Regions from separate parts of the Priestia sp. VA7 genome, predicted to be linked through region 2. Evidence: predicted binding sites of a transcription regulator. Region 2 holds the regulator's gene; each other region holds the start of a gene.
The links. Region 2 encodes Rex, which represses fermentation and respiration genes when NADH is low (regulators of the CRP and FNR family bind a similar motif). Its sites were predicted from a motif close to TTGTGAAATATTTCACAA; they were not measured.
Positions count from the first base shown of each region.

Region 1: AC0C45_RS18860 (cytochrome c oxidase subunit II) is a predicted target of Rex. The motif match lies at 3,190-3,207, and genes of this name have one in related genera.
Region 3: AC0C45_RS23255 (AtpZ/AtpI family protein) is a predicted target of Rex. The motif match lies at 2,437-2,454, and genes of this name have one in related genera.
Region 4: AC0C45_RS23705 (anion permease) is a predicted target of Rex. The motif match lies at 1,959-1,976, and genes of this name have one in related genera.

Region 1 is NZ_JBVQPN010000004.1:199,171-205,165, reverse strand. Features, by position in the region: gene cyoC (cytochrome o ubiquinol oxidase subunit III) at 1-92, opposite strand, end outside; gene qoxB (cytochrome aa3 quinol oxidase subunit I) at 94-2,061, opposite strand; gene AC0C45_RS18860 (cytochrome c oxidase subunit II) at 2,063-3,001, opposite strand; gene AC0C45_RS18855 (chitobiase/beta-hexosaminidase C-terminal domain-containing protein) at 3,389-4,495, opposite strand; gene AC0C45_RS18850 (AtuA-related protein) at 4,524-4,835, opposite strand; gene AC0C45_RS18845 (acyclic terpene utilization AtuA family protein) at 4,816-5,995, opposite strand, start outside.
Region 2 is NZ_JBVQPN010000020.1:2,054-8,048, forward strand. Features, by position in the region: gene rimI (ribosomal protein S18-alanine N-acetyltransferase) at 1-262, shown strand, start outside; gene tsaD (tRNA (adenosine(37)-N6)-threonylcarbamoyltransferase complex transferase subunit TsaD) at 259-1,275, shown strand; gene AC0C45_RS29315 (ABC-F family ATP-binding cassette domain-containing protein) at 1,530-3,464, opposite strand; gene AC0C45_RS29320 (redox-sensing transcriptional repressor Rex) at 3,923-4,561, shown strand; gene tatA (twin-arginine translocase TatA/TatE family subunit) at 4,615-4,800, shown strand; gene tatC (twin-arginine translocase subunit TatC) at 4,816-5,571, shown strand; gene AC0C45_RS29335 (YdiK family protein) at 5,597-5,824, opposite strand; gene AC0C45_RS29340 (CPBP family intramembrane glutamic endopeptidase) at 5,821-5,995, opposite strand, start outside.
Region 3 is NZ_JBVQPN010000005.1:222,686-228,680, reverse strand. Features, by position in the region: gene wecB (non-hydrolyzing UDP-N-acetylglucosamine 2-epimerase) at 1-110, shown strand, start outside; gene AC0C45_RS23260 (S8 family serine peptidase) at 178-2,370, shown strand; gene AC0C45_RS23255 (AtpZ/AtpI family protein) at 2,668-2,889, shown strand; gene AC0C45_RS23250 (ATP synthase subunit I) at 2,896-3,267, shown strand; gene atpB (F0F1 ATP synthase subunit A) at 3,286-3,996, shown strand; gene atpE (F0F1 ATP synthase subunit C) at 4,087-4,299, shown strand; gene AC0C45_RS23235 (F0F1 ATP synthase subunit B) at 4,402-4,920, shown strand; gene AC0C45_RS23230 (F0F1 ATP synthase subunit delta) at 4,917-5,462, shown strand; gene atpA (F0F1 ATP synthase subunit alpha) at 5,478-5,995, shown strand, end outside.
Region 4 is NZ_JBVQPN010000005.1:324,123-330,117, forward strand. Features, by position in the region: gene AC0C45_RS23700 (alpha-amylase) at 1-367, shown strand, start outside; gene AC0C45_RS23705 (anion permease) at 399-1,832, opposite strand; gene AC0C45_RS23710 (class I SAM-dependent rRNA methyltransferase) at 2,112-3,311, opposite strand; gene AC0C45_RS23715 (PepSY domain-containing protein) at 3,497-4,534, opposite strand; gene AC0C45_RS23720 (response regulator transcription factor) at 4,767-5,450, shown strand; gene AC0C45_RS23725 (sensor histidine kinase) at 5,447-5,995, shown strand, end outside.

The DNA of each region.
Region 1 (5,995 bases), on a different contig from region 2:
TCCGTTACGAGGAAAAGCCAAAAACCTATAACTTTGATTCCTTCATCATGTTCATGATGATGTTCTTCGCGGTGCGCTGTCGCATATGCCATGTCAGCCAACCCTCCCTACTGAATCTTCTGTATGTCGAATTTCATCCACCGGAATATAATAGTCCGAGTTGTATTGAAAAGAACGAGCTAGTAAACAAGCTCCGACTCCTGTCAAACCGAATATCGCCATCCACACCCAGTGGAATGTTAAGCCAAAACCAGCAATGAACCAGAAAACCGACATGATAAATGGAATACCTGAATTCTTAGGCATATGAATCGGAGAGAAAGTAGCTGTTTCCTTCGCTTTTTTCTTTTTTCTTTCTTCTTTTATTGTCCACCACGCATCTTGCCCCGTTACTGTTGGAATCACTGCAAAATTGTAGTGCGGCGGCGGTGAAGGGATGGACCATTCTAATGTACGTCCATTCCAAGGATCCCCTGTTACATCTCGTTCTCCGTACTTAATGCCATGAAGAATCTGCCATGCTTGAAAGATAAACCCTATGCCCATAAAGAAGGCTCCCACTGTAGAGATAACGTTCAGCGGTCCCCATCCCATGTCAAAGTCGTACGTATAAATACGGCGCGTCATTCCCATAAACCCTAATGCGTATTGAGGCATGAAGCATACGTAAAAACCAATATTCCACGTCCAAAACGCCCATTTACCAAGACGGTCATTGAGTTTAAAGCCAAACATTTTTGGCCACCAATAGTACAAACCTGCAAAAAAGCCGAATACAACGCCTCCAATTAACACTTGGTGAAAGTGTGCAACTAAAAAGTAGCTATTATGATACTGATAGTCCGCGGGAGCTGCTGAAAGCATAACACCCGTTGCTCCTCCCACAACAAAGCACGGGATAAAAGCAATTGTCCATAGCATTGGCTGCGTCATTTGAATACGGCCGCGGAACATCGTAAATAACCAGTTGAACACTTTAACGCCCGTTGGAATTCCGATAGCCATCGTCGTAATAGCAAAAAACACATTCACATTAGCGCCTGCACCCATCGTAAAGAAATGATGTACCCATGTAAAATACGATAGAACGCTAATAATCATCATTGAAAAAACCATAGATTTATAGCCAAATATTTTCTTTTGAGAAAACGTTGCAACGATTTCAGAAAAAATGCCGAATGCAGGAAGTACAACGATATACACTTCAGGATGTCCCCACATCCAAATTAAGTTAATGTACATCATTGGATTTCCTCCGCCGGTCATGGTAAATAAGTGCCCGTCAAAGAAGCGGTCAATAAACAATAAAGCAAGCGTTACGGTTAATACAGGAAACGCAAAAATGATAATAATACAGCTTGCTAGAACGGACCACGTAAATAGCGGCATATGCATAAGTTTCATACCGGGGGCACGCATTTTTAAAATGGTCATAATGAAATTAATTCCAGAAGCCAAGCTGCCAATACCTGATATTTGAATGCCCCAAATATAAAAATCTTGACCTGGTCCAGGACTGAACTGCATGCCAGAAAGCGGCGGATAACTTAGCCACCCTGCATCTGGCGAGCCTCCGATTACAAACGACAAATTGAAAAGCATGGCGCCAAAGAAAAATAGCCAAAAGCTTACCGCGTTTAAAAAAGGATAGGCGACATCTCTTGCTCCAATTTGAAGCGGCACAACAATATTAAAGAACGCAAACATAAGCGGCATTGCCATAAATAGAATCATAATGGTTCCGTGCGTAGTGAAAATTTCGTTGTAATGATTAGAATCTAGAAAATGCCACTGGGGAAACGCTAGCTGCATACGCATTAATAATGCATCTACTCCGCCTCGAAACAGCATTAACAATGAAGAAAGCATATACATGATTCCAATTTTCTTATGATCCACCGTTGTGAGCCACTCACGCCATAGCCACTTCCATTTTTTAAGATAAGTAAGAACAAAAATAATACCGGCTAGTGTTAATAAAATGGCGACATCTGCTCCGTAAATCATCGGTTCTCCTGTCACGAAAAAATGAGATGAAAAATCTTTTAATTTGTCTAACAATTTAGTTTCCTCCTTCCTGGTGCTCGTGCTGTGCATGTACTTGTTCTTCAGAAGCCACATTCATAGTCTTCATGTCTTCATTTTGCATATGATGATGCTGACTATAATATTGACCGCCGTTTTTAATGACAATTTCTTGGAATAAGCCTTTAGGAATGGTAGAATACGATTTTTCTAGAGAAAGACCTTGTTGGGCAAGGTTGCTATAATCAGCTTTTGTTAAAGCTGGTGATGTTTCTTTCACTTGCTTTACCCATTGATTAAATTCTTTTGTCGATGTAGATTTAACTTTAAAGTTCATATGAGCGAACCCTTCACCCGTAAAATTAGCACCCGAACCAAAGTATTCTCCCTTGTGATCAGCTTGCAGCCAAAGCCCCATTGCCATTCCCGGCATGGTATATAATTGTCCTCCCAGCTGGGGTACCCAAAAAGAATTCATAGGTGCATCTGACGTTAGCACGAATTGAACAGGCACACCTTTTGGAATTTCTACATAGTTGACTGTCGCAATATCTTGATCCGGATATTGAAATAACCATTTCCAATCAAGAGATGTTACTTCAATTGTTAGCGGCTTTACATCTTTTTTCGGCGGATCTACTAAGTCATATGTCGTCTTGGCCGTAGCAAAACCTAAAATGCCGATAATAATAATGGGGATGCCCCACCAAATAAATTCAAGACGCTTGCTATCGTCCCAGTCTGGCCGATACGGAGCTTTGTTTCCAGGCTTATCACGGTAGCGTAAAACGATATACACAAGCAGACCTAAAACAGGAATCACAACAATTGTGCATAAAATTATGGAAAAAATAATTAACTGGTATTCTTTTTGAGCCACCGCCCCCTGCGGATTTAAAATCAAATAACGACTATCACAGCCTGCTAAAAAAATTGTAATGAATACGGAGAGAATGATTAACTTGCCAATATGCATGGATTTTTGCTTTCTCACTTAAGCTCAGGCTCCCTTCCTCTAAATCTCTGTACATAATAATGGTATATAAACGTTCATATTAAAGATGCATCTCAACAGATCAAAAGGCTAAAAACCTCCTAACATATTGAAGTTTGTCATGACATATTGCTTACTTCTAAAAAATTATCATGTTGCGTTGTTAAAGGGTGTGATATTTATCACACTTAAAGCGGTTTTTATCTATTTTGAATACCTTTACCATAATTTCGTCACATATTTGGGTAAATGTGGTGTGAAATGCCTTGCTCCTAGCGGGTAGATTCTTATAAAAGCAAAAAGCTCTTCCAGTTCTTATTAACTGGAAGAGCTTTTTAGGAATAATGAAGTATCGAGCTTTATTTTTTACTAATTTGTTTGCTTCACCTGCTGAAACATCCAATCAATCATTTTCTGATTTTGATACGCAGAAACCCACGAAGCATGATCATACTCTAACTCTTTAGGATATTCCGTATATAGCGGATGCCCTCCAGATTTTTTTATAGCACTTATTATATTCCTTGAATAGGCCACAGGAATGATAGAATCGTCTTCAGCATGAAATGCCCATATTGGTTTGTTGATAAGAAAGTGCGCTTTAGCTGGATTGGCTCCTCCCGCTATCGGCACCATAGCAGCAAACAAATCAGGGTGTTCTATATTTAAGTTAAATGTGCCAAATCCTCCCTGAGATAATCCTGTAGAATAAAGGCGATTACGATCTATATTGTAGGATTTTCTTACACTTTGTAAAATTTCATAAGCCGTTTTTAAATCTTCTGATGTTTGGAATACTTTTGCTAAGTCGACTTTGTTGTTATCGTCTCTTGTAACGGTGAAGCCTCCGCTTGGTACATTACGAGCTTGAGGAGCTAAAATAAAAGCGGGATGCTTTCGTTGATTTTCTGGTGAAGCCCAAACGATAGCCCCGTCGTTGCCAAGAAGCTGTTTTGTATTATCATTTCCTCGTTCACCACCTCCATGTAAGAATAGCACCAAGGGATATGATTTTGTAGAATCATAGTCTTTAGGCACATAAAGTCGGTAGGGCATTGTTTTATAAGTGAATGATAAAAATTGAGTAGCTATAGATTCTCTACTTTCAAATGAATAAGTAAATATAGCTAGATCACTATGATTCTTTTGATTTTTATTTTTCGCGTTTCCTCTTATGGAAATTGCTTTAAGCACCGTATCGTTATTAATAATAATCGGGTTTGTATACTGAGTGCTTTTAGTAGTCGGAGTGCTCCCGTCAAGTGTATAGTAAGTTTTCGCACCTGGTGTGTTTGTCTTTAATTCAACCTTCTGCTCCAAATAATAGGTACCTGATAAAACTGAAGAGGTTGGTTTTTTTACGTTTCTATAATTATTTTCTTCTTTTGCTGCAAGAATATTTAAAGGAAGGAAAGCTAGAATAAGAACTCCTACAGTAATAAAGCTTAGAACTTTTTGTATTGACGTATTGTTCACTGATAAAGTACCTCCTTTATACTATTATTCAAATGTCTACTTCCATTTCCAGCAGGGCATAACTTAAGCTCTTTCCGTGCGTATCCATTCCTAAAGAAGTAGTGACCCCACCAAGTAACGCGCGGTGACATACAAATTGAAATGCTGATATATTAGGAACTTCGTAGCGAACAATGTCCCCTTCTACAATATTTCTTAAGTGTTTTTTCACTTCTAAAGCAGTCACTTTTTCACGTAGCAAGAAATAGTCTTTTTCGTCATATGGAATTAGTGATAGCATAAGCGTGTTTCCTTTATCTCCAGCTCGACTGTGAGCAAGTTCATATAATTTCTTTTTCATTTGTTAAGCTCTCCTTTAATGCAAGATGCGTTTTTATTTTGTTTCGTGAAATCAACGTCGAAACAATTCCTACTACCTCATTAACATACTTTCTTGCTCCGCCTCCGCCTGCCGGTCCGTTCGTATAAAGAGCTTCTACTTCTTCTCCAATTTTGGATGCTTCCTTTGAAGTAAGGCATTTCCCTGCTACTCTCAGCCTGATTTCATAAGGAGCTGAGTCTTGAAAAGAGACTCTATGAACGGAGGAAATACCGATATAATCAATTCTTAAGTCGACTACTTTATTTTTTAAACGACTATATAAAATTTCGCCAGCTAGCCTAGCTCTTGCTAGAGCATTGGAGCCAGCGTAGGAAATTTCCCCTTCTCCAATAACCCCTGCTTCATAACCTACGCTGACTTTTAACGTTTCAGGCCTTGGTATACCTGTTCCACCAGATACTTGAATTTGATTCAATTTAATTTCATGTAAATGAACCGAAGTAAAGTCAGCAATAACATCCGGCGTTATATATTGATGAGGGTTAGTTACTTCGTAAAGCATCTGTTCTTTTATAGTAGCTAAGTTAATGACTCCTCCTGTCCCTTCTACTTTAGTAATAATGGCTGTTCCATCTTCTTTAACATCAGCAAATGGAAATCCTAATTCAGCAAGCTTTGGGACTTCTTTTTTTCCAGGATCAGCAAAATAACCACCAGCTACCTGTCCTCCACATTCCAATAAATGTCCAATTACTGTTCCCTGAGCAATTTTATCTACATCGTCTAAGGACCATCCGAAGTGGTGTACCATTGGAGCAACAAATAAAGATGGATCTGCTACTCTACCAGTAATAATAACTTGAGCATCTGTCTCTAGAGCTGGCAACATTGTTTCTACACCAAGGTAAGCGTTTGCAGATATAACGTTACCAAAATGAGATAGCGGTTCATTTGTTTCTAGAGTCAATCCATTTCTATCTATCAACTTTAGTACATCATCTCCCGTTACGGCTGCTACCTTTATCCTAATGTTTAGTCGGTTAGCTATTTCAACAACTTTTTCAGCAGCACCTATTGGATTTGCTGCTCCCATATTGGTAATGATTCGCACTTTCTTTTTCTTAATAATAGGTAAAAGAAGCTCTAGTCTTTTTTCTAACAAGGAATCATAACCCATT
Region 2 (5,995 bases):
GATTGTTATTGACGAAGCACATGTAACCAACATTGCCCTATTGCCAGACTACCGAGGTAAGGGACTCGGTGAATTGCTGCTGCGCAACGTGATGGACGTTCTTCGAAAACTAGGTGCTGCGTCAATGACATTAGAAGTTAGGGTATCTAATCATATTGCACAATCATTGTATCAAAAGCTAGGTTTTAAACCTGGAGGTATTCGTAAGAATTATTATTCTGATAACAATGAGGATGCATTAGTTATGTGGGTGAATTTATGAGTGAAAATCAATTAATTTTAGCATTAGAAACAAGCTGTGATGAGACAGCAGCGGCCGTGATTCGAAACGGTCATGAAATTGTAGCCAATGTGGTGGCATCACAAATAGAAAGCCATAAACGATTTGGCGGTGTCGTACCGGAGATTGCATCTCGTCATCATGTGGAACAAATTACGGTAGTAGTTGAAGAAACTTTAAATCAAGCGAACTTGACGTTTGCAGATATTGATGCAATAGCTGTAACGGAAGGACCTGGGCTTGTGGGAGCACTTCTTATTGGCGTAAATGCAGCCAAAGCGCTAGCATTTGCGCATCAAAAGCCATTAATTGGTGTTCATCATATTGCAGGACATATTTATGCAAATCAGTTAATCAAAAAATTAGAATTCCCGCTTTTATCGCTAGTTGTATCTGGAGGGCATACGGAGCTTGTATACATGGAAAGTCACGGTCAGTTTAAAGTGATTGGTGAAACGAGAGATGATGCAGCAGGAGAAGCCTACGATAAAGTAGCCCGCACGTTAAACCTTCCATATCCAGGTGGACCGCATATTGACCGCCTTGCACATGAAGGAGAGCCATTAATTGATTTGCCGCGTGCTTGGCTAGAAGAAGGATCCTATGATTTTAGTTTCAGTGGGTTAAAATCAGCAGTTATTAACACTGTCCACAACGCGAAGCAAAAAGGTGAAGAAATTCTTCCACAAACGCTTGCTGCTAGCTTTCAAGCGAGTGTTATTGATGTGTTAGTAACTAAAACGGTTAAAGCTGCAAAGGAATATAACGTTAAGCAAGTGTTAGTAGCAGGAGGAGTTGCTGCTAATAAAGGACTTAGAGCAGCGCTAGAAGAGGCATTTGTACCATTATCAAACATTGAGCTTATTATCCCGCCGCTGTCTCTATGCACGGATAATGCCGCAATGATTGGAGCAGCGGCAAGTGTACGATTTGCTCAAGGAAAACGCTCAGATATGTCATTAAACGCAAACCCCGGTTTAGACTTGGAAGAGTAAGAGACGAATGAGATTTATTTCTCATTCGTCTTTTTTGTGGGTAAAAATAATTTATCAACAATATTCAATAAATTTAGAATTGCCTGTGGATAATTATGTGGAAAAGTCCGTGCGCTCAGTACACGGACATGTTATCAACAAGTTTTAATTATGAAAATCAGACAGATATCCACTATTTATTCACATAGTGGATAAAGCTTGTTCTAAAGGGCACGAACAAGTAAATAGGGTGAATAAATACGAAAAAATACAGGCTATTCTTCTAGAAGCAGCTGTAATTCTTCCCACTCTTCCATTAATGTGGATAACTGTGAAGAAATTTTTTCATTTTCACCGTTCAATCTTGATACTTCTTCGTGGTTTTGATAAATTTCAGGATCACAAAGAAGTTCTTCATTCTCCGCTTGTGCGGCTTCTAATTTGTTTACTTCAGTTTCAATTTCTTCAATTCGGCGCGTTCGCTGCCTCATCAATTTCTTTTGTTCTTTATCTTGTTTATAGGACTGTTTATCTAATTTTACCGTACGTTCTTCGTTTGCTTTTATATTTTCTAATTCTTTGATTTCCTCTATTTCTGCTTTCTTTTCTACATAATAGTCATAATCTCCAAGAAATTCTTCTACCCCTTCAGGAGATAGCTCTGCTATTTTGTTTGCAATACGATTAATAAAATAACGGTCATGTGAAACAAATAATAGAGTCCCTGGGTAATCAATTAATGCATTCTCGAGTACTTGTTTGCTATCTAAATCAAGATGGTTAGTAGGTTCATCTAAAATTAAAAAATTAGCTTTTTGAAGCATAAGCTTCGAAAGAGCCAAACGTGCTTTTTCACCACCGCTAAGCGTCGAAACGATTTTCAGTACATCATCACCTGAAAACAGAAAATTTCCAAGCACTGTACGAATTTCTTTTTCAGGTTTGGATGGGTAGTCATCCCAAAGCTCATTTAAAACGGTTTTATTAGAAGTTAAATTAGCTTGCTCTTGGTCGTAATAACCAGCCATTACGTTTGAGCCAAAAGAAATGGTTCCAGTCTTGAAGCTTAGTTTATCCACAATACCTTTTAATAACGTAGATTTCCCAACTCCATTAGGGCCAACCAATGCAAGGCTTTCACCTTTTTTAATCCGAAGGTTTGCCTCTTGAACGACGTATTTGTGTTCATCATATCCGATAGACACGTTTTCGAGATTTAAGACTTCATTTCCGCTTTGACGCTCAATTTCAAACGAAAAACTAGCTGATTTTTCGCCTTCGTTAGGTCGATTTATTAACTCCATTCGATCGAGCTGTTTCCGTCTGCTTTGCGCACGTTTTGTAGTCGATGCGCGGGCGATATTTCGCTGAATAAAATCATTCAGTTTTGCGACTTCATCTTGCTGCTTTTCGTACTGACGCAACTCTTTTTCATATCGCTCTGCTTTTTGTACAAGGTATTTAGAGTAGTTGCCCGTGTACTTGACCGTTGTTTTTTTTGTGACTTCATACACTTGATTTACGACTTTATCAAGGAAGTAACGATCGTGTGAAACAATTAAAATAGCTCCTTCATACCCTTGCAGAAACTGTTCCAGCCATGCTAAAGTTTCAATATCTAAGTGGTTGGTAGGCTCATCCAGAATAAGCAAGTCTGGCTTTGTTAAAAGCAGTTTTGCAAGAGCCAAGCGCGTTTTTTGTCCACCGCTCAAGGAGGAAATAGGGGTGCTATAGTCAAAGTTTGAAAAACGGAAACCGTGAAGAATAGATCGTGTATCCGCTTCATATTGATAGCCGCCTAAATCTTTGAACGTTACTTGAAGCTGATCGTACTCTTTGGTTAGTTTTTCGTATTGAACTGAATCATTAAAAATGTCTGGATCGCCCATCTTCGTTTCAAGCGTACGTAATTCTTTTTCCATCTTCTTTAATGGAGCAAAGACCGTCATCATTTCTTCCCATATGGAGAGTGTTGACTCAAGAACTGTATCTTGTCCCATATAATCAATGGAAACACCTTTAGGTTTAATAATTTCTCCGCTGTCATAAGAAAGCTGCTCAGCAATAATTTTTAATAAAGTTGATTTACCAGCACCGTTTCGTCCCACTAGGGCAATGCGGTCTTTTGATTGTACTTCTAACTTTATATTCGATAAAATGGGTTCTGCCCCATAGTATTTTGTAATACCGTTCAATTGTAGAATAATCATTTTTTCACCTCTAGTAGTATATCCATAGTGTATTTTAACATATTTTCAACTACAAGTTCTTCCTACAAGCGTTTGTAATTTGTAGAGGGACAAGGACAAATGATGAAGCGAATGTTTTGATTCATGAAATAAAATGATTTTACCTGCACATTTTATACAGGATACTATGTTAAAATAAGAGATAAGTGCATCTCTGAACTTATATATGATGGATGTAGAAAACCCGTCATGACTAACAAACGGATCCTTTGAAGGGCTAATTGCTTCGTTCTAACTACCGACTTTAAGTAGTGCTGGATAGCCAAAAGGAGTCGGGGTATGAAGCGGAGTATATATAAAACAAGAGAAAAGAGAGAGAATTGGAAGCGCTACCTCGGAGCGGTTGAGGCTTTGTGAAAGGTAATGCAATATGACTTGAAAATGTTAGTAATGACATACATGAACTGAGGGGGTACAACGTGAACACTGAACAATTAAAAATACCACAAGCAACGGCTAAACGATTGCCGCTTTATTATCGTTTTTTAAAAAACTTGCATGCTTCTGGTAAACAGCGTGTTTCGTCAGCGGAGTTAAGTGAGGCAGTGAAAGTTGATTCTGCTACTATTCGTCGGGATTTTTCTTACTTTGGAGCATTAGGGAAAAAGGGATACGGCTACAATGTAAATTATTTACTTACATTTTTCCGTAAAACGTTAGACCAAGATGAAGTAACGAAAGTAGCACTGATTGGCGTAGGGAATCTGGGAACGGCCTTTTTAAATTATAATTTTATTAAAAATAATAACACCAAAATTGAGTGCGCTTTTGATGTGATAGAAGATAAAGTCGGTACAAAAGTAGGCGACGTGCCGGTTTATCACCTTGACCAATTGGAAGATTATATGAGTGATGATATCTCAGTGGCGATTTTAACCGTTCCTGCCACTGTGGCTCAGCAAATTACCGATCGTTTAGTGAATTGCGGAATTAAAGGGATTTTAAACTTCACTCCTGCACGCTTAAACGTACCGGATGAGATTCGACTGCATCATATTGATCTGGCTGTAGAATTACAGTCGCTTGTCTACTTTTTGAAAAATTATCCTGTTGAATAAGATGGACTGTGTTACGATTTCCTTAAGTCTAAATTAATAAGGAGAGTGGAAATATGGGGATTGGAGCAGGTAGTTGGATTATTATTGCGATTGTAGCACTGCTTATTTTTGGACCGAAACGGTTACCGGAGCTAGGAAGATCAGTCGGGCAAACGCTTAGAGAGTTTAAGCATGCCGCTAGCGGTGCATCAGAAGATCGTGAAAAAGATAAACAGCGTCAAGTAGATGACAAAGAGTAAAAGGGTGATCATAGTATGACCGAACAAGAAATGTCAATATATGATCATATAGGAGAGCTGCGAAAACGCATTTTAATTGTTTTATTTTTCTTTGTCATTGCCACAATTGGCGGCTTTTTTATAGCGGATAAGGTTATTGTCTATTTACAGCATGCTGATGAGGCAAAAAATTTAACGATGAATGCATTTAGGCTAACAGATCCAGTTAAGATTTATATGCAGTTTGCTGTTATTATCGGCTGTGTACTTGCAGCTCCTGTTGCACTGTATCAACTTTGGGCATTTGTTAGTCCTGGTTTATATGAAAAAGAGCGTAAGGTAACGCTTGGATATATTCCTGTTTCCATTTTTCTCTTTATCGGCGGTGTCTCTTTTTCTTATTTTGTGTTGTTTCCATTTGTCGTCGATTTTATGACGCGGGTTTCCGATGAGCTGAATGTAAACCAAGTGATTGGCATTAATGAATACTTTTCTTTTTTAATGCAGCTCACACTGCCTTTTGGCCTGTTGTTTCAGCTTCCTGTCGTCGTCATGTTTTTGACGCGATTAGGAATTATAACGCCTATGTTTTTATCTCAAATTCGAAAGTATGCCTATTTCGTACTGCTAGTTATTGCCGCACTGATTACACCACCGGAATTGCTCTCGCACATGATGGTGACAGTGCCGCTCTTAATTTTGTATGAAATCAGCATCATTATTTCCCGCATTTCGTATCGCAAAGTGTTAAAGGCAAGGGCAGAGCAAGAAAGAGAAGATGTTAGTATGTAAAAAAACCACTGAAACAGTGGTTTTTTTATTTAGATGAATCATCTTGATTTTTATATTGCTGCTGCAACTTTTTAATTTTATAGTGCAAGATAAAAATGCGAACCGCAAATCTGAAATCGAATGCGGCTACGAGTGCAAATAAGATCGTAGGGAAGTTCCACACGGTTTCCTGAGCATTTTGAATAGCCAGGTAGGTGAATAAAATCCCCATAATAATATAAATAAACCCTCGTGTTAAAGGGATATTCTTCATAAAAACATGCCTCCAAAAATAAACTGCATTTGTTCTGCTTGCTTTTGCATTTCTATAATTTTATCTGCAAAAATAGTTTGAGATAAAATAACGATTGTATTCATCAACACGTGAGCAATAATGGGTACAATAATTAGTTTTGTTCTTGCATAAAGGAATGCAAATACAAAT
Region 3 (5,995 bases), on a different contig from region 2:
CATCGAATCCTTATGGAGATGGCTTAGCTTCTAAACGTATTTGTGATGCTATTAGCTACTATTTCAACCGCCGTGAAAACAGACCGGAAGCTTTTAATCCACTTTCGTAAGATTTCTAAACACCTTTCACATGAAAAGTGTCTCTTTGAGACACGATAGTGTGAGAGGTGTTTTTTTATGTGGATTAAATGGTTAATGATTAGCTTTATATTAGGGAGCGGGGGAGGGCAAATGTCGTTCAATCCGATATTTCCTTCTATAAAACAAGAAATGAATCATCAGGAAAAATCAATAATTGTCATGGTTGAAAAAGAAAAATTCGCGGAATTTAAAAATCAGCTACAAAAAAATTATCCTAATATAAAGATTAAGAGCGAATTTCACACGGTATTTACAGGACTTTCATTAAACGGCTCCATCTCGGATTTGGAAAAACTATCTCATAATCCTTCTATTATTGGTTCACATTCTATTAAAAACTACCAGGTTGCAGAAGAAAATAGCGTAACCTTCATTGGCTCAGAACAGGTAAGGGGCTTATTTGATACTTATAATCGGCGCTTAACAGGAAAAGGGATCAAAGTAGGCATCATCGATACGGGTGTTGATTATTCTCATCCCGATTTAAAACAAACCTACAGGGGAGGGTATGATGTAATAGATAAAGATTATGAGCCGATGGAAACCACTCGGGAGCAAGGAGAGCCTACTCTGCATGGCACTCATGTAGCTGGTATTATTGCAGCAAATGGAAATATTAAAGGTGTAGCACCTCAAGCGGAGATCTACGCATACCGAGCTCTTGGACCTGGTGGAGCTGGAACGTCTGAAAGTGTTATTCTAGCTATCGAAAAAGCAATTCAAGATGATGTAGATATTATTAATTTATCATTAGGAAATGATGTGAATGGCCCTGATTTACCAACAAGCTTAGCGTTAGATCGAGCTGTTGAAAAAGGAATTGTAACGGTTACATCCAGCGGCAATTCAGGTCCAGGTTTATGGACTGTGGGCTCTCCAGGTACAGCGGGAAAAGCTATTTCGGTTGGCGCTTCTGTTTCCCCGACAACAGTTCAATTTCTAACAATTGGATTTAGCAAAGAAAAAATTATGATGGCGCCAGTAGAAGGGTCTCGTCCATGGACGTTTAATCAAACGCTGCGTGTAATAAATGAAGAATACTTCAAAGAGCAAAAGCATGCGTTGGGTAACGTCATTTTGCTAAAAGCAGAAGGAAATGTGGTTGAAAAAAAGATTAAACAAGCTGAACAGGCAGGAGCAAAAGCCGTTATTTTATATAGTCCGACTGAAAAAAGCATAATCGGTAAACTACAAGAGTCAGTAAATATTCCAGTGATATGGATAAGTAAAAAAAACGGTGATACCATTAGTCAATACATTCAGTCTCAACAGCCATACTTACGTACTGGCAAGCAAGTGGTGCAAGACTTGCTCACATCTTTCAGTTCAAGAGGACCTGTAACGACTACTTGGGGAATCAAGCCGGACGTCGTCGCACCTGGTTACTTCATTAATAGTACAGTTCCTGGGGGATATGAACGCATGCATGGAACAAGTATGGCTGCGCCCCATGTAGCTGGAGCGTGCGCTCTTATTTTACAAGCTCACCCGAACTGGTCTCCTGAACAAGTCAAAGCTTCATTGATGAACACAAGTAAAGTAATGCAGCAGCTAAATGGTCAAACGTATCGCGTATATGAACAAGGAGCTGGGAGAATTCAAATAGCAAAAGCTGTCACAGCAGACTCTTTATTTTATCCATCTTCTTTATCTTTCGGTATTTTTACGCGCCCATCAAAGAAAGTCTTATCATTTAAAATTGATAACCAGTCTGATAAAGCAAAAACGTATCGCTTAAACGTTCCGAGAAGGGATGAAGGAGTGAACTGGGATGTTCCATTACCCGTCACGGTGCAGCCCCATCAGACAAAAGAAATAGCTGTCACTTTATCGGTGCAGACCCGTTTTAAAAATAAAGGTATATATGACGGATATTTGGAAATAAATGATTCACGTGAAACATTTTCGATTCCTTATATGTACATGGTTAGCATTCCAGATTATCCTCGTATCATGGGATTGCAAGTAGCAGCGGAAAAAGAGAAAAATACTTATAGCTATGAACTGTTTTTGCCTGAAGGAGCAGATGAGTTAGGCGTTGCTCTTTTTGATAAGCAGTCTTTACAGTTTATATCGTATTTAGATGTTGACGTTGATGTAGAAAGAGGCATGAGAAAACGGAAAATAACGATCGATGAATCGCTTGTACCGGGGGCGTACCAAATATTTGCATTTGTGAAAAAGCATAGACAAGAGCAGGTTGTACACAGTACAATAACGATTGAATGAACCTCTTTAAATGTTTTCATTTGAAGAGGTTTTATGTGTGGCAGAAATGTGAACAATAAGAAGAGATTGTGAAGTTTTTAGCTTAAACACATTGACATTAAATATACGCTATTGTATGCTTACAGGGAATATAAATGATAAGGTTTTCAACCTGTGAAAACCGTTGATATTTCTGCGTATTTTATTAGCTGTTTTTACCTTTTTTAGCAATTTTTTTTGCCTTTCTATCATATATTGAGCTATAAAAACGATAGAGAATTCGGAAAAAAGAAAATTTTGCAAAAGGGGTATGAGCTTATGAAAGATCGCAACCGTCATCCTTTGCAAGCGATGGCATTAGTGTCAATCATTCTATCACAGTTAGCAGGTTCAGTCTTAATTGGCTTATTCTCTGGAAGATGGGCTGATCAATGGCTTGACACCGAACCACTATTTTTGATTTTAGGCCTTCTTTCAGGGCTAGCAGCAGGTGTTTTTATGATGCTGCGGACAGTCCACCATTTTTTTTCAGGAGATTAATAATTCATGCAGGATTTGCAGCACGTTTTTCCAAGACTTCGTTCATACATATTGTATTTGTTAGCATTATACGTTCTCGGCTGGGGATTTACAAGTTATAAGGCTGTTTTTGCAGGTTTAATTTTAGGAACCGCCCTGAGTTTGTATAATTTGTGGAACTTAGTAAGAAAGTTTGAGCAGTTTGGACAGGCGTTGGATGAGGGGAAAAAGCCCCGTTCAATTGGGACTGTTGTAAGATTTGCAACAGCTGCTCTCGCAGTTGTGATTACCATCTCTTATCCAAAAACCTTTCATATTATTAGTGTAGTTGTGGGATTAATGACGTATTACGTTGTCATTATCATAGATTTAGTTGTTCAAAATATGCGTAGAAGATAGAAAGAGAGGTGAACACAGTTGGGTCATGAATCACCAACTATAGAGTTTCTAGGCCTTACTTTTAGTCAAAGTAACTTGCTTATGGTTACCGTAGCTTCTGTTATTGTATTCTTAATTGCAGTTTTATGTACTCGTACTCTTGCTATGAAGCCAAGCGGTGCACAAAACTTTATTGAATGGGTCTTAGATTTTGTTAAAGGACTCGTTAATAGCAATATGGATTGGAAAACAGGTGGCCGCTTTTTGACGCTAGGTGTAACTTTACTTATGTACATTTTTGTGTCAAATATGTTGGGTCTTCCATTTGCCATCGTGATTGACCATAACTTATGGTGGAAATCGCCAACCGCTGATCCAGCAATTACGCTGACGTTAGCCGTTATGGTAGTTGTACTATCACATTATTATGGTATTAAAATGCGAGGTTTTTCTGCATACACGAAAGATTACTTCAAGCCAATGGCGTTTTTATTCCCGCTTAAGATTATCGAGGAGTTTGCCAATACGTTAACGCTTGGCCTTCGTCTTTACGGTAATATTTATGCTGGGGAAATTTTGTTAAGCTTGCTAGCTGGTTTAGCAACAACAGGCTTCCTAGGTACAATTGGAGCTGCTATTCCAATGCTTTTATGGCAAGGATTCAGTATTTTTGTAGGCGCAATTCAGGCCTTCATTTTCACAATGTTAACGATGGTTTATTTATCTCACAAAGTGAGTAGCGACCATTAATTTATAAAGCTTTGTTCAAGTAATACCCAATTTGGACAAAACAAAACTTAGTTAAACAAAATCATATATATTAAGGGAGGACTTTATAAAATGGGTTTAATAGCATCTGCAATTGCGATTGGTTTAGCGGCACTAGGTGCTGGTATTGGTAACGGTCTTATCGTTTCTAAGACGATTGAAGGCACAGCTCGCCAACCAGAAGCACGTGGTACATTAACTTCAATGATGTTCGTTGGGGTTGCCTTAGTTGAGGCGCTTCCAATTATCGCCGTAGTTATTGCATTCATGGTACAAGGTAAATAATAATGTGTTACATGTGGCGAAGATCATTCAAAAGAACCTTCGCCATTACTTTATGTCTTTAATAAGTAAATTATATATGTGGAGTCTCTGAAGGGAGTGAACATGGCCGTGTCGAACATGTTTGTGTTAGGAGCAGCAGGCATTAATGGTGGAGATATTCTTTTCCAATTAGTGATGTTCCTTATCCTACTTGCGTTACTTCAAAAATTCGCGTTTGGTCCTGTAATGGGAATCATGAAAAAACGTGAAGAGCATATTGCCGGTGAGATTGATGAAGCAGAAAAGCAAAATGAGGAAGCGAAGAAGCTTGTTGAAGAGCAGCGTGAAATCTTAAAGCAATCTCGTCAAGAAGTGCAAGTAATGATGGAAAACGCTAGAAAGTCTGCAGAAGATAAAAAAGAAGAAATCATTGCGGCAGCACGCGAAGAGTCTGAGCGTCTAAAAGCTGCAGCAAAACAAGAAATCGAACAGCAAAAAGATCAAGCAGTTGCTGCGTTACGTGAGCAAGTTGCTTCATTATCTGTTTTAATTGCGTCGAAAGTTATTGAAAAAGAACTTTCTGAACAAGATCAAGAGAAGTTAATTCATGAATATATCCAAGAAGTAGGGGATGTACGATGAGTCAACCAGCTGTAGCCAAACGCTATGCACTAGCTCTTTTTCAATTAGCAACAGAAAAACAGATGATCGATGAAATGCAAGACCAGCTACAAATCGTTGAAGAGGTGTTTGCTAAAACACCTGAATTAATGGATGTATTAACTCATCCAAAAATTACAATTGAGCGAAAAAAACAGTTTGTAAGTGAGGCATTTGCTGAACTTTCACCAACTGTTCAACATACGGTTCTTCTATTATTAGAGCGTCACCGCATTCAAATTGTTAGCGAAATGGTAAAAGAGTATCGTTTCCTAGCGAACGAAGTACGTGGCGTGGCAGATGCAACTGTTTATTCTGTCAAACCTTTAAGTGCAGATGAGAAAAGAGCAATCTCACAATCATTTGCTTCTAAAGTTGGAAAACATACGTTAAATATTTCAAATATAGTAGATAAAAGCCTAATCGGCGGCGTGAAGCTTCGCATTGGTAATCGTATCTATGATGGCAGCATTAGCAGCAAATTAGAAACGATCCACCGAGGACTTCTTGCACACAGATCGTAGATAGGGGTGAAATTCATGAGCATCAAAGCTGAAGAAATTAGTGCGCTGATCAAGCAGCAAATTGAAAACTATCAGTCTGAGATTAAAGTGAGTGATGTAGGTACTGTTATCCAAGTTGGGGACGGTATCGCACGTGCTCATGGCCTCGACAATGTCATGGCTGGAGAACTGGTTGAATTTTCAAATGGTGTCATGGGAATGGCACAAAACTTAGAAGAAAACAATGTAGGTATCATTATTTTAGGACCATATACGGAAATTCGTGAAGGTGACGAAGTTCGCCGTACAGGACGCATCATGGAAGTTCCAGTAGGGGAGCAGTTAATCGGTCGTGTTGTTAACTCATTAGGTCAGCCAGTAGACGGCTTAGGCCCAGTAGAAACAACAAAAACACGTCCAATTGAAGGTGCTGCACCTGGCGTTATGGATCGTAAATCAGTACATGAGCCGCTTCAAACAGGTATCAAGGCGATTGACGCACTTGTGCCGATCGGTCGTGGACAGCGTGAGTTAATTATCGGTGACCGTCAAAC
Region 4 (5,995 bases), on a different contig from region 2:
TGTGTTTTACGGAGACTATTTTGGGATAGGCGGAGAGCACCCAATTGAGGGAAAAGAAAAAGATATTTCCGCTCTCTTGCATGTACGCTATGACAAAGCATACGGCCAGCAAGACGATTATTTTGATCACCCGAATACCATTGGATGGGTAAGGCATGGTGTAGAGGAATTTGAGAAGTCTGGATGCGCTGTAGTGATGTCAAACGGCGAAGATGGCGAAAAGAGAATGTTCGTCGGCGAACACCGAAGTGGACAAACATGGATTGACTTCACAAACAACCGAGAAGATCAAGTTGTGATTGAAGAAGATGGCTACGGACAGTTCCCTGTCAATGGCGGCTCTGTATCCGTTTGGGCTGAAGCATAAAAAAACAGTGGCTTGCGCCACTGTTTTTTTTTTACCATAGACCTAGCAGTTTCCACCACAAGCCGCCAATTCCAATCCAAATGATAATATGAATAATTGAAATTAAAAAGCCGAGCGACCACCATTTTTGCTGCGTTACATATCCACTACCGAAGAACACCGGTGCCGGTCCACTGCCGTAGTGAGTTAAACAGCCAAATAAATTGCTAAAGAACGCTAAAATTAATGCTGACAGTAACGGAGGCGCACCAGCGGCCACGATGACAGATAAAAATGCTGCGTACATAGCGCTGACGTGAGCCGTATTACTCGCAAAAAAGTAGTGAGAATAAAAATACGCAACAGCTAGTACAATCAACGCCGTCATCCAAGACATATGACTAACAGTGCCTTTCATCAGATCACTGAACCAAGGAATCATGCCTAGATCATTTAAGAAGGTTGCCATCATAACCAAAACAGCAAACCAAACTAATGTATCCCATGCTCCCTGTTCTTTTTTGATGTCCGACCAGCTTAACACTTGCGTTAAAAGCAGCGCACATAGACCAATAAAAGCAGTTGTTGTTGCATTAATATTTAAATTAGCTCCAAAAATCCACAGCACAAGAAGAAGTAAAAATACGCCAATCATGTACCATTCTTCTTTCTTTAACGGACCCATTTCATTTAGTTTTTTTGCTGCAATTTCAGATGCTTCCGGCGTTTCTTTTAATTCTGGCGGATACAGCTTATAAATAACAAGCGGAATAACAATTAAACTAATAATTCCAGGTACAATTGCAGCCGCTGCCCAGCCAACCCATGAAATAGTCTTGCCTGTAATTTGTTCCGTCATTTTAACAGCAAGAGGATTGGCCGCCATTGCCGTTACGAACATAGCGGATGTGATCATATCTCCTTGAAACGATACTTTTGTTAAGAAAGCGCCGACTCTGCGCTCCGTACCGTCTCCAGTTCTGGATCCGTATGTTTCGGATAAAGAACGAATGATTGGAAGAATAATTCCTCCAGCTCGCGCTGTATTAGACGGCATTGCAGGTGATAAAAGCAAGTCACTTACGATAAGAGAATACGATAATCCCAACGTCTTTTTACCGAACAAACGAACAAAGATGTAGGCAACCCTTGTTCCTAGACCAGTCTTAATAAAACCTCTAGAAATAAAGAATGCAATAACGATTAACCAAATCGTCGTATTTTGAAAACCGCTGAGCGATTGTTCAAGTGTTAATGTATTAGTTAATACAATAATGGTTAAAGATAAAATAGCTACACTGCCTAATGGCAATGGTTTAATGATAAGCCCTACGATAGTAGCCACAAAAATAGCGAATAAGTGCCAAGCCTTCACATCAAGTCCAGACGGAGGTGTAATAAACCATAAAATAAGTCCGATTGCCAGACAAATTAATAAAGGAATAAATTTCACTTCGCCGGCAGGCTTTTTTGTTGTTTCAGCCATAATCTTTCTCCTTTCATGTTTTTAAATAATAGTAATAGTATGCTCTTTCCACTTCGTACCCAATACTTATCCCATTTAAAATAAAATAATTGTAAAAATACGTTTAGTAAGGATGATATTGTAAAATTGTGAAATGTTGAGCATAATTCCTTTATTATTTTATCATATATATTGACAATATTTATCTCTTACCTTCATTTTATTCCCTTCAAAATAGCTTGTAAGCGTTATTTTATTAAAAATAAATAAACTGCATGAGTTCATCATGCAGCCTTGCATTTAGCGATTTACTTTTTGAATAAACACGACTTTTAAATAATTACCTGACTTAAATTCTTTTATTGTTTTAAAATCAGCTGGAAGAGCGAACTGCTCCATCATTTTGTACCGTTCCCCTTTTTCATTAAAAGCTTTTTCAATAAACGAATGGAATTTTTTCATATCAAAATTGCTTGCATTCGTAGATGCTACAATGACACCGTTTGGCTTTGTAAGCGCAATGGCTTCTTTTAATAAATCTTTGTAGTCTTTTGCTGCGCTAAACGTATGCTTTTTCGACTTAGCAAAGCTTGGCGGATCTAGCACTACAAGATCGAACGTCATATTCTTCTTAACCGCATATTTAAAATACTTAAAAACATCTTCTACGATAATGTCCTGTGCTTCGTGATCAATTCCATTTACACTAAATTGCTCAATTGTTTTTGCCAAGCTGCGATTGGCTAAATCGACACTTGTTGTTTTCGCAGCTCCTCCAAGAGCGGCCGCCACTGAAAATGCGCCTGTATACGAAAACATATTTAAGACGGTCTTTCCTTTTGCATATTTATCTCGAATAGTTTTACGGACGTCTCGCTGATCTAAAAAGACTCCCACCATTGCTCCGTCATTTAAGTAAACGGCAAAACGAACACCATTTTCTTTTACAATTAAAGGAAATTCACCTTTGTCCCCTGCTACAAAATCATCTTCTTCAATATACTGACCTTTTACGTTAAAACGTTTTTTCTGGTACAGCCCTTTAAAGTTAGGCGCAGACTTTAAGGCTTCAATGACGTATTCTTTAAATTGATAAATTCCTTCACTATACCAACTCATGACGTAATATCCGTCATAATAATCAATAATCAAGCCGCCGATTCCGTCACCTTCACTATTAAATACGCGAAAAGCAGTTGTGTCTTCAGATGCATAAAAGTCATGACGAGAGGCAATAGCTTGCTGAATTTTTCTAGCAAAAAACGCCGCGTCAATTTGCTCACTTTTCTTCTTCGTAAGAATCCATCCGTAGCCTTTGTTTTGTTTTCCATAATAGCCTTTGGCTAAAAATTGATTCTTCGGAGTGACTAAGTTAATAATAACCCCTTCTTCTTGCAGTTTATGACCATCAACAAGCGCATCTTTTTCAATGAGTGGATAACCCTTGTTCACTTTTTTAATAAAAGCTTCTTTGGCTATAACTTGTACTTCTTTTCTCATGTGTACACCCTATCTATTTAATTTATTTCATTCTAGTTCTATCCATTTTACAACAATAATCTACATTTATCTTAACATAGATAACCAGCCCCGTTTCTAGTTATAAATAGAAAAGCAGAGGATGCCTTGAAGCACCCTCTGCTTGATATGAATGAAAAATGAAATGTATGTTTTAAGATAAAAAATTATGAGCACTCTTGTCCCGTATAAGCATTGAACTTAAGCGTCTGCTGCTTGCTTCCGCTCACTAAGGTTAATACGTATACAGTTATTGAGTTTTCTGTTATAAGCTCAATATGCTCTACTTTTCCTTCTTGATGTTTCAAAGCAAGATCTTTTACAGCGTTTTCCGTTAACGGCTGAAGCTTATCTTGTTTTACATGTATGATTTCACTTGAAACCGCATCGATTGTAACTGTGTATTCCGTATTATCTTTGATTATTTTTACTGTGAAAATCGCTGCGTTTTGATCATATTCTACCATTCTCACCTTACCTGCATATGTAGCCAATGCAAGATCTTTTGCATCTTGTCTCGTTAATAGCTTCACGGCTTGCTGAGAAATATTGACTACTTTTCCTGTGAAAGCATCTAACGTTACTGTATATTGAATGCTATCTTTAAGAATCACTGCAATATACTCACTAGCGGATTCACTAAACTCTAGACTATATAAGTAACCACTATATTGTTTGGCAATTGCTTCTTTTATTTTTTGCTTTGACATTAGCTGCAGCTCTTTTTTATTCTCATGAATGACTTTTCCGGTTAGACCATCCACGGTTAGCGTATATTCTACTTTGCCATCTACTACGGTTAACGTATATTCACGCGTTTCTTTGTTAAATGTAATAGATTGAATAACGCCTTTATACTGCTTAGAAACAGATTCTTTCACTTGAGTTTGTGTCCATAATTTCACCTCTTGCTTCTTTACTACTTTTCCGGTACTTGCATTTACTTCTACGATTCTTTGCTCAAGGCTGTTCGTTACAATTGTAATTACATACACACTTGATTCCTGCTTAAATTCCATAGACGTAACTGTCCCTTTGCAATCTTGCAGAGCAATACCTTTTGCCTGAGCTTGAGAAATACTCATATGTTCAGTTGTTTCTGCTTTCGCTGTCTTCATTTCTGCAGCGTGACTCGTTGTAATAGAGCTACATGCGATTGCAGTTCCTAAAGCAGATGTAGACAATACTTTTGCCCATTTAATCATCCTTGAATTTCCTCCTTTTTCACAATTAGACTTTCCGTCTAATTTATGGGGTTTTATCTAGTACGCCGTTCATTATGCAAAAGATTTCTGAGAATAAGACGAATAGAAGCTTAAAGTTAGCTGAAGATATAAGAATAGCTACTATTTTCAGCTTGCTTTCAGCTATTATTCAGGGCTGTTTCAGATAAAAAAGCATAATAGAAAGTAGAGGAGCAAAGGAGTTTTCACCATGATGGAACAACTAAAAGGAATTAAAGTCTTGCTTATTGATGACGAACCAACTATTTTACAGTTTTTATCTTTGGGTTTAACGAATGAAGGATTTGATATTAAAGCTGCCCAAGACGGAATTGAAGGAATTAATGTAGCCAAAGAATTCAAGCCCCACATCGCTATTGTAGATGTTATGCTTCCAGGAATGGATGGATTTGAAGTATGCCGCTTGTTGAAGAAAATAGGGAATATAGCTGTAATTATGCTAACAGCAAAAGATCAAGTAGATGACCGAGTAAAGGGGCTGACTATTGGAGCAGATGATTATATGGTCAAACCCTTCAGTTTTGAAGAACTTCTTGCACGCATTCAAGCTAGAATCCGCAATCAATTTCCCAACTTATTAGACGAAGTATCAATCGGTCCATTTAAAATTGATGACCGCCGCAAAGAAATTAAATACCTTAGTCACATACTTGATTTATCCCCGACTGAATACGCACTTTTAAAGTTTTTGGTTATTAATCACGGTCTCGTACTAAGTAAATCCACCATTTTAGATCGAGTGTGGGGATATGATTTTGGAGGAGAAGAAAACATTGTAGAAGTATACATTCGATCACTGAGAGAAAAATTACAGGACCATAGCCGAACCGTTATTCGAACGCTTCGCGGTGTAGGATACCGGATTGATATTTCATGAAATACAAACGTTTCTTTCATCTGAACTCTCTTCGCCTTCAGCTTTTATCTAGAAGTTTACTCGTTATTTTGAGCTTACTCATGCTGATAGGCGTTTTTCAATACGTATTCATGAAGCAATTTATTTACACAAATAAAATTAGAAGCATCGAAGACCAAATTCACTTAATTCCCGATGATGTCTGGAAGCATGATATTGAAACAAGCCAGAATGTAAAAAGATCAAGACCGATGGTTTATTTCCCAGGTGTTAATATTACCTTTATCAATCAAAAAAGCACATTTTTACGGCTGGCTAAGGATCCACATCATTCTTACTTTCCTAAGCTTTCTGCATCTACATACAAACAAGTAATGAACAACATCAAACAGCCAGACAACACGACGAGCCTCATAAAAAAAATCGATGGTCATCAAGAGCAAGTCATTGTTTTAAAACCCATTGTTTTTGATGGAGAAATACAGGGAGTTATTCAAATCAATACTCCCACTGAATCACTAAGAGACCTCTTAATCAGACAAATGATGATCTTTTTAATGCTTTCA